2 regions of the Heyndrickxia sp. FSL W8-0496 genome follow, and region 2 is predicted to be linked to the other one. Evidence: riboswitches for the same ligand, from Rfam matches in the RefSeq annotation. Region 2 holds a riboswitch; the other holds the start of a gene.
The links. A riboswitch is a leader RNA that binds a small molecule or an ion and turns the genes downstream of it on or off. The one in region 2 is predicted to bind lysine.
Positions count from the first base shown of each region.

Region 1 (4,446 bases), 1.3 Mb from region 2:
TTTTATTTCTTTTGACAGCTCTTACCTTATCTTATCGTCAAATTATTTTCTCTTACCCTCAGGGTGGAGGTGCTTATATTGTCTCGAAGGAAAATCTCGGTATCAATCCTGGTTTAATTGCGGGAGGTTCTTTATTAGTTGATTATATACTAACCGTGGCTGTTAGTATTTCTGCAGGTACTGATGCTATCACATCAGCGTTTCCTATCTTGCACGAGCATAATGTGTTCATTGCCGTCATGCTTGTCATTTTTATTACAATACTAAATTTACGTGGCTTAACTGAATCTGCAGCAGTTTTAGCCTATCCTATCTATTTATTTGTTTTTGCATTAGTGATGCTAATTTTTGTAGGGATGTTTAAAATTGCAACAGGGCAAGTGTCACCACAATTGCATACATCCATTGGGACACCAGTAGCAGGGATATCTTTATTCCTATTACTACGCGCCTTTTCATCCGGCTGCTCAGCATTGACTGGTGTAGAAGCGATTTCGAATGCTGTCCCAAATTTTAAAGCACCTGCTGCAAAAAATGCGGCTGCAACATTAGCCTTAATGGGGTTGATTCTTGCTGTTCTATTCTCAGGAATTACTTTTTTAACCTATTGGTTTGGAATTGCCCCTAAAGGAAATGAAACGGTGATTTCTCAAATTGCAGCACAAACATTCGGACGAAATTTCCTTTATTTCTTTGTCCAGGGAACTACTGCTTTAATATTAGTACTTGCTGCTAATACAGGTTTCTCGGCATTTCCTATGTTAGCTTACAGTTTATCCAGGGATAAGTATATGCCAAGAATGTTCTCGATTAGAGGAGATCGTTTAGGATACTCAAATGGCATCATTTTTTTAAGCATTGCCTCTATTTTGCTCATCATTGCATTTAAAGGAAAAACAGAGCATTTAATTCCCTTATATGCAGTAGGCGTTTTTATTCCATTTACCCTTTCGCAAACAGGTATGAGTATGAAATGGTTAAGGGAAAAACCGAAAGGATGGATTGGTAAACTAGCTATTAATTTAATAGGTGCACTGATTTCGTTTCTTGTACTAGCGATTCTTTTTGTAACTAAATTCCATCAGGTTTGGTTTGTCATTATCTTCCTGCCTATTGTTGTATATACGTTTTATCAGATAAAAAAACACTACTCAGCGGTTGGAGAACAGCTACGTTTATCAAAGCATATAGAGGAAGAAATTAAGGGGAACATTTTTATAGTGCCGGTTGCGGGAATAACAACAGTTGTTGATCGCTCGATTAATTATGCGAAATCTTTATCTGATCAAGTAATTGCTGTATATGTTGCCTTCGATAAGGAAGATGAAAAAAAGATGGAGCAACAATGGGCTGAATTAAATAATGGGGTTCGCCTTGTGACACTTTATTCATCCTATCGGAGTATACTTCATCCTTTGTGTAAATTTTTAGAAACGATACAAGCGAAAGCAACAGAAAAGCATTATATGGTGACTGTACTAGTCCCACAATTCATCCCTAAAAAAAGATGGCACACTATTTTACACAATCAATCAGCTCTATTGATAAGAGCCAGATTGCTGTGGCAAAAGGACATTGTTGTTTCAACATTGCCGTATAAATTTAAAAAATAGAAGCCAAAATCTTGTTTCAAATAATTTACCATTGATTTATTATAAAATTATTTTATAATAGTAAATTATGAACTAAATAAAAAAATCCTCATCAAACCGATGGGGTAGAGGTCGCGGTTATTAAGAGTAAGACGGACGAGATCCAGAGAGATTGGTAACTCCATCTGAAAGGAATAACTGCCGAAGCTTGTACACATCTCTGTGTGTATCGGCTGGGGCTGTATCCAAATAGGAGCAGAACTGTCACGTTTATTGATTCCAAATGAACGTGTTGTGCTATCTTCGGAAGGTATGATGCGGGGTATTTACAATGCCGCGAAAATCTTTTTCGTGGCATTTTTGTTTATTCCCCACCCTTCCAATGATCAATTAAGCGGCCACCTCATAGGGTCTGACGCTTATTATGAAAAGGGAGTGTATTTCTACATGGATAATCAACAAGAACCTCAACTAAAACGCAAATTAAAATCCCGACATCTATCGATGATTTCACTTGGAGGTACCATTGGTACAGGTCTCTTCTTAGCTAGTGGTGGAGCGATCCATACAGCAGGTCCAGGTGGAGTAATCGTCGCATATCTATTAATCGGAATCATGGTTTATTTTCTAATGACCAGTCTTGCAGAGATGGCTGCCTTTATGCCTGTATCTGGAACATTCAGTACGTATGCATCAAGATTTGTTGATCCCTCTTTGGGGTTTGCTCTTGGATGGAATTACTGGTATAACTGGGCGATTACAATTGCCGCAGAATTATCAGCAGTCACTATAATTATGAAGTTTTGGTTTCCACATACTCCTTCTTTAATTTGGAGTAGTATTTGCTTAGTCATTATGTTTCTCTTAAATTATTTATCTGTTAAAGGATTTGGTGAAGCTGAATTTTGGTTTTCCCTCATTAAAGTCATAACTGTTATCGTCTTTATTATTACAGGTTTTTTAATGATCTTTGGCATTATGGGTGGCGAACCTGTAGGCTTTAAGAACTTCACTGTTGGTGATGCCCCATTCCATGGCGGATTCATGTCCATGCTTGGAATATTTATGGCTGCAGGATTCTCATTTCAAGGTACGGAACTTCTTGGAGTAGCTGCAGGTGAAAGCGATGATCCAGAGAAAAGTATTCCAAAAGCTGTTCGACAAGTATTCTGGCGTATTCTTTTATTTTATATATTAGCTATCTTAGTAATCGGTCTTCTTATCCCTTATACTGATAAAAATTTAGCGATGGAAGATGTTGCAATGAGCCCTTTTACTATTATTTTTGATAAAGCTGGAATTGCCTTTGCAGCATCAGTAATGAATGCAATCATTCTGACAGCTGTATTATCTGCAGGAAATTCAGGGATGTATGCATCTACTCGTATGTTATGGGATTTAGCACGGGATGGGAAAGCACCAAAGTTTTTAGCAAAATTGAATAAAAACGGAGTACCAGTTAATGCATTAATCGTAACATCTTTAGTTGGAACAATTGCCTTTCTGGCCTCATTTTTTGGTGATGGTGTTGTGTATGTTTGGTTGCTCAACGCTTCTGGAATGTCAGGGTTTATTGCATGGCTGGGTATAGCGATTAGTCACTATCGATTTAGAAAAGCTTATGTGGCACAAGGTCGTGATTTAAATGACTTACCGTATCGATCAAGGCTATTTCCATTCGGACCAATCTTCGCCTTTATCCTATGTGCAATTGTTATATTAGGACAAAATTACTCCGCATTTTTAGGTGGGCATATTGATTGGACAAGTATTTTAATTTCTTATATCGGTTTACCACTATTTATCATCGTTTGGTTAAGCTATAAGTTCATTAAAAAAACAAAAATTGTCCCTCTTGAAGAATGTGATTTTAGTACAAATAAAAATTATTAATATTGACCGTCTCTGACGGTCTTTTTTTTATACCGGTACATGGAAGATCCATAGAAAAAGAAGAGCAGTTATAACGGAAAGAGCATAAACAAGCAACGGTTTAAACATATGCAACCTCATAAATGTATACATGACGAAATAAAATGGAAGCTCCATCCAAAATCCCCATCCATGGTCAAATTCAATCTCATTAAAATAAATAAATAAACCTTCAATTAGCATGGAGCCTATAACCCACTTACTTAAAAAAATAAACTTTTTTATTTTCCTTACCCCCTCTGGATAACGGGATAAGAACAGTAAGGATAATAACGGTAGGAGAATGAGGACATTAAATAATTCTATTTCTTTTTCAGATAGAAAAGGGGAATGATATTTCCAAAGCCAATAGTCCCTACATAATACAATATAAGTTAAATTACAAGTAATTACATATAATAACGTTGTGTGATAGTCTCTCCAATTTTTTAGATACCCTTTCCAAATCAATATAATCAATAATAAAACTGTCACTGTGATGCTCATTTAATTACTCCCATCTAGTCTCTTGCCTATGATTATTTTTTCCAAGCCGGAAGTTTCTATCCACTAATTATTTGCGGTTGAACGGATAAAAAATGCCGAATATCAAAAAATAAAAATGAAAGAGGTGATTACAAATGAAGGAACGGAACACAAAACTAACTAGTCCCGAAATAGGAGCTCTTTGGGGAACTTATATGAATAATACAATGGCTTGGTGCCTTATTACTTATTTTCTTCATCATATTAAAGATAGTGAGATTGAAAAAATTCTACAAAAGTCACTGGATTTTACTAATTTACGAATACAAAAAATTACTACTATATTTAATGAGGAAAATATCCCTATTCCAGACGGCTTTACTGAAAAGGATATTAACTTAACTACACCACCACTGTTTAATGATCCTTTCGCCTTAAGCTTTGTTTATAATGTGGG
Region 1 is NZ_JBBOXX010000001.1:359,226-363,671, reverse strand. Features, by position in the region: gene NST63_RS02070 (APC family permease) at 1-1,613, shown strand, start outside; lysine riboswitch at 1,711-1,900, shown strand; gene NST63_RS02065 (amino acid permease) at 2,040-3,485, shown strand; gene NST63_RS02060 (CBO0543 family protein) at 3,513-4,010, opposite strand; gene NST63_RS02055 (DUF3231 family protein) at 4,145-4,446, shown strand, end outside.
Region 1: it holds a riboswitch for lysine, as region 2 does, so the genes downstream of both, NST63_RS02065 (amino acid permease) here and NST63_RS08300 (aspartate kinase) in region 2, are expected to answer to the same signal.

Region 2 (4,446 bases):
TAAAGAACCGAGTTCGCTCTTATTTTACAGGTTCTCATGACGGGAAAACACAAAGGTTAGTAAGTGAAATTGAAGATTTTGAATACATTATCACATCCTCCAATATAGAAGCTCTTATTCTAGAAATAAATCTTATAAAAAAACACGATCCCAAATATAATGTCATGTTAAAGGATGACAAGAGTTATCCATATATTAAGCTTACCCATGAAAGACATCCTAAATTAATTACAACTAGAAAAGTAAAACGTGATAAGGGAAAATATTTCGGACCGTATCCAAATGTACAGGCAGCTAATGAAACAAAAAAACTCCTGGATCGAATCTATCCTCTTAGAAAATGTTCCACACTTCCAGATAGAGTATGCTTATATTATCACCTTGGACAGTGTTTAGCTCCCTGTATTAATGAGGTGAAAGAGGATACCTATAAAAACATCGTTGATGATATAACTAAATTTTTAAATGGTGGCTACAAGGAAATTAAGCTTGAACTCTCAAGAAAAATGGAAGAGGCAGCTGAAAATTTAGAATTTGAAAGAGCAAAAGAGTATCGAGACCAGATTCTAAATATAGAAACAACAATGGAAAAGCAAAAAATAACGATGACTGATTTTACTGACAGAGATGTTTTTGGTTTTTCAGTTGATAAGGGCTGGATGTGTGTTCAAGTCTTTTTTATTCGACAAGGCAAACTTATCGAACGTGATGTTTCTATGTTCCCAATATACAATGAGCCTGAAGAAGAGTTTTTAACCTTTTTAGGACAATTCTATTTAAAGCCTAATCACTTTAAACCAAAAGAGATATTGCTTCCAGAGAAAGTAGATATTGAGATTTGTGAACAATTACTGGAGACCAAAGTATTGCAGCCAAAAAAAGGTCAAAAGAAAGACTTAATCAAAATGGCTGAAAAAAATGCTTCTATTGCCTTAAACGAAAAGTTTGCACTTATTGAAAGGGATGAAGAACGGACCATTAAAGCAGTAGAAAATCTTGGTGAAGCGATGGGAATTTATACGCCACATCGTATTGAAGCTTTCGATAATTCAAATATCCAAGGTACAAATCCTGTATCAGCGATGGTTGTATTTATTGATGGAAAATCCGCGAAAAAAGAATATCGGAAGTATAAAATTAAAACTGTACAAGGACCCGATGATTACGAATCAATGAGAGAAGTAATTAGAAGAAGATATAGTAGGGCATTAAGAGAAGAATTACCTTTACCGGATTTAATTATTATTGATGGTGGAAAGGGACAAATTGAAGCAGCACGGGATATACTTGAAAACGAATTAGGATTATCAATACCGCTTGCTGGACTTGCAAAAGATGAAAAACATAAAACATCACAATTATTGGCTGGAAATCCTTTAGAGATGGTACCTCTAGCAAGAAATAGCCAAGAGTTTTACTTACTACAAAGAATTCAAGACGAAGTCCATCGTTTCGCTATTTCATTCCATCGTCAATTAAGAGGGAAGAATGCTTTTCAATCGATTTTAGATGAGATAACAGGTATTGGTCCAAAACGCAAAAAGCAACTTCTTCGCCATTTTGGCTCGATGAAGAATATGAAAGAGGCATCAGTGGATGACTTTATAAAGCTCGGTATTCCAAAAAATGTTGCAGTAATACTAAAAGAAAAATTAGACAATTAAGGTAGTCAACTATAGAGCACTATGCTATAATGATAAAAAATTTAATACTTTTATTACTAATTTAGTGGTAGAGGTGCGAAACTAAAGAGTAAAGGCTTGGAGAATGATGAGATTCGTTGAAAAGCTTTGAAAGGGAGTTTCGCCGAAGTGAAAACAGACTCATTCTTTGTTTTCGCTGGTTCAGGGTTTAAGAAATACTGAACTGTCAAGGTATATCACCTTGGAGAGCTATCTCGCAAAGTGTTTTTTCGTAATGTTTATTATTACGTCATCACAAGCAATGAGATATCGTTCTCATTGCTTTTTTTTGTAGGGATAGGAGTTTATATCATAGGAAAGAGGGCGGATTCATTGGGAGTTGTAGTACTAAAATTTGGTGGAACCTCGGTTGGAAATGTTGAGCGTATCAAAAACACTGCAAATCGAATTTTAGATGAAAAAAAGATGGGAAATCAAGTGGTCGTTGTTGTTTCAGCAATGGGTAAAACAACCGATCAACTTGTTACTCTAGCAAAGGAACTATCAAGCTATCCAAATAAAAGGGAAATGGATATGCTATTATCGACCGGAGAACAGGTGACAATATCACTGCTCTCTATGGCATTAGCAGAAAAAGGTCATTCAGCGATTTCATTTACAGGTTGGCAGGCAGGTATATTAACCGAATCGGTACATAGTAACGCTCGTATTATTGATATTGATCAAAAAAGGATTATTAACCAATTGGCTGAAGGGAATATTGTGATTGTTGCAGGCTTTCAAGGTGTATCAACGGATGGAGAAATTACAACTTTGGGTAGAGGGGGTTCAGATACAACTGCAGTAGCTCTGGCTGCCGCATTAGAAGCAGAAAAGTGTGTAATATATACGGATGTAACCGGTGTATATACTTCTGATCCAAGATTTATACCACAAGCAAGAAAGCTTGAAGCCATTTCCTATGATGAAATGCTAGAGCTTAGTAATTTAGGTGCAGGAGTCTTGCATTCGCGGGCTGTTGAATTTGCTAAAAATTATCTAATTCCATTAGAAGTATGTTCAAGTTTAGAAAGAGTAGCCGGTACAGTTATTGAGGAGGAAGTTACAGTGGAAAAAAGTTTAGTTGTCCGTGGAGTCGCATTTGAGGGAGATATTACAAGAATTACTATTTTTGGTTTGAAAAATAGTTTTCAAAATCTTTCATCCGTTTTTACTACATTAGCAAATAATAATATAAACGTGGACATCATTATACAAAATCAAACAGACGGAGAGGATGCTTATCTTTCATTTTCGATAAAAAATGATGATCTACATGATACAAGTAAAATTTTAGAAGATTATCAAGAAACATTGGGTTTTGATCATTTTGAATATGAAGCTGGTCTTGCAAAAGTATCGATCATTGGTTCTGGGATGATCTCAAATCCTGGTGTAGCAGCAAAGATGTTTTCCACATTAGCTGAACAAAATATAATGATTAAAATGGTAAGTACTTCTGAAATAAAAGTATCTACAGTTATCGAAGAACAACAGATGATTAAGGCAGTAGAATCATTACATACTGCTTTTGGTCTTGATTTAGTCGCAATAAAATAAAAGAATGAAGGGTGACCTTGCCGGTCACCCTTCATTCTTTTAAATATCCGTATCCTTGACATCCCAACGAACAATTAATTTGATTTTTCTATGACGTTTAATGATTTCCTCATATGCCTCAGTTCTTAGCTTGCGTTGTGTTTGAATTTGTTCAGCGATAAAACCTGCTTCTAATTTAAAGCAACTTTCAGTTTTTAAATCAAATTGTCGGCTTATAATGGAACTTGTGAGTTCAAGCTCCATTCCCTTTTTATCTTCTTTTATCAAATGAAGAGATCCCCAGCCTGCTTCTTCAAAAAAGGATATTATCTCATCCATTGATACAAGAGGAAATTTTCTTGCGAGATGTTTCCCAGACCAATATAATATTTCGGATGTTTCTTTACCAAGTATATCTGGTATCAATATATCACGAATCAATTCGTATCCAAAGGCAGGAACGCTAAGATCCAAATTTTCTGTGTTCATTTCTAATTCTGCAGAAGATTTCAAGTTATTCCCCTCTTTCTCTATGTTTATTATTATATACAAAATTTCATTTCAGTTTAATAAAAATTTTGGAAAGGAATGCAATGAAAAATTATTTAAATAATTCAAAATGATTAGTGCTGCTAGCAATAATTTACTTTATCAATGATTTATATGATTAATACAGCAAAAAAGTATTCGTATTTATGTCGAAATAATGTATACGTTTCCTTGACGGTCACTAAGAGCGGGAGTAAAATGGATATGTCACATAAATGCTATATTTTTGCGTAGGATATTCAAAAAAAAATTTTTTTGAATTACTTTGCTATGCACACACGCTTTTATTAATAAGGGGGGTATAATGTGGCCGGAAATCGTGAGTTTTTAAATCGCAGATTGCATTCATTACTAGGAGTTGTGCCAATTGGAATATTCTTAATTGTCCACCTAGTTGTGAACCATTTTGCAACAGGCGGAGAAGAATCATTCAACAATGCTGTAGGCTTCATGGAAAGTCTACCATTCCTTATTTTCCTTGAAATTATTGTTATTTATTTACCTTTGCTGTTCCATGCAATTTATGGATTATACATTGCGTTTACAGCAAAAAACAATACGAGTAAATTGGGTTATTTTCGAAATTGGATGTTTCTGTTCCAACGAATTTCAGGAGTAATCGTGTTAATCTTTCTTGCATGGCACGTATATGAAACTCGAATTCAAGCAGCTTTAG
Region 2 is NZ_JBBOXX010000001.1:1,666,540-1,670,985, forward strand. Features, by position in the region: gene uvrC (excinuclease ABC subunit UvrC) at 1-1,664, shown strand, start outside; lysine riboswitch at 1,725-1,903, shown strand; gene NST63_RS08300 (aspartate kinase) at 2,016-3,242, shown strand; gene NST63_RS08305 (YslB family protein) at 3,282-3,734, opposite strand; gene NST63_RS08310 (succinate dehydrogenase cytochrome b558 subunit) at 4,077-4,446, shown strand, end outside.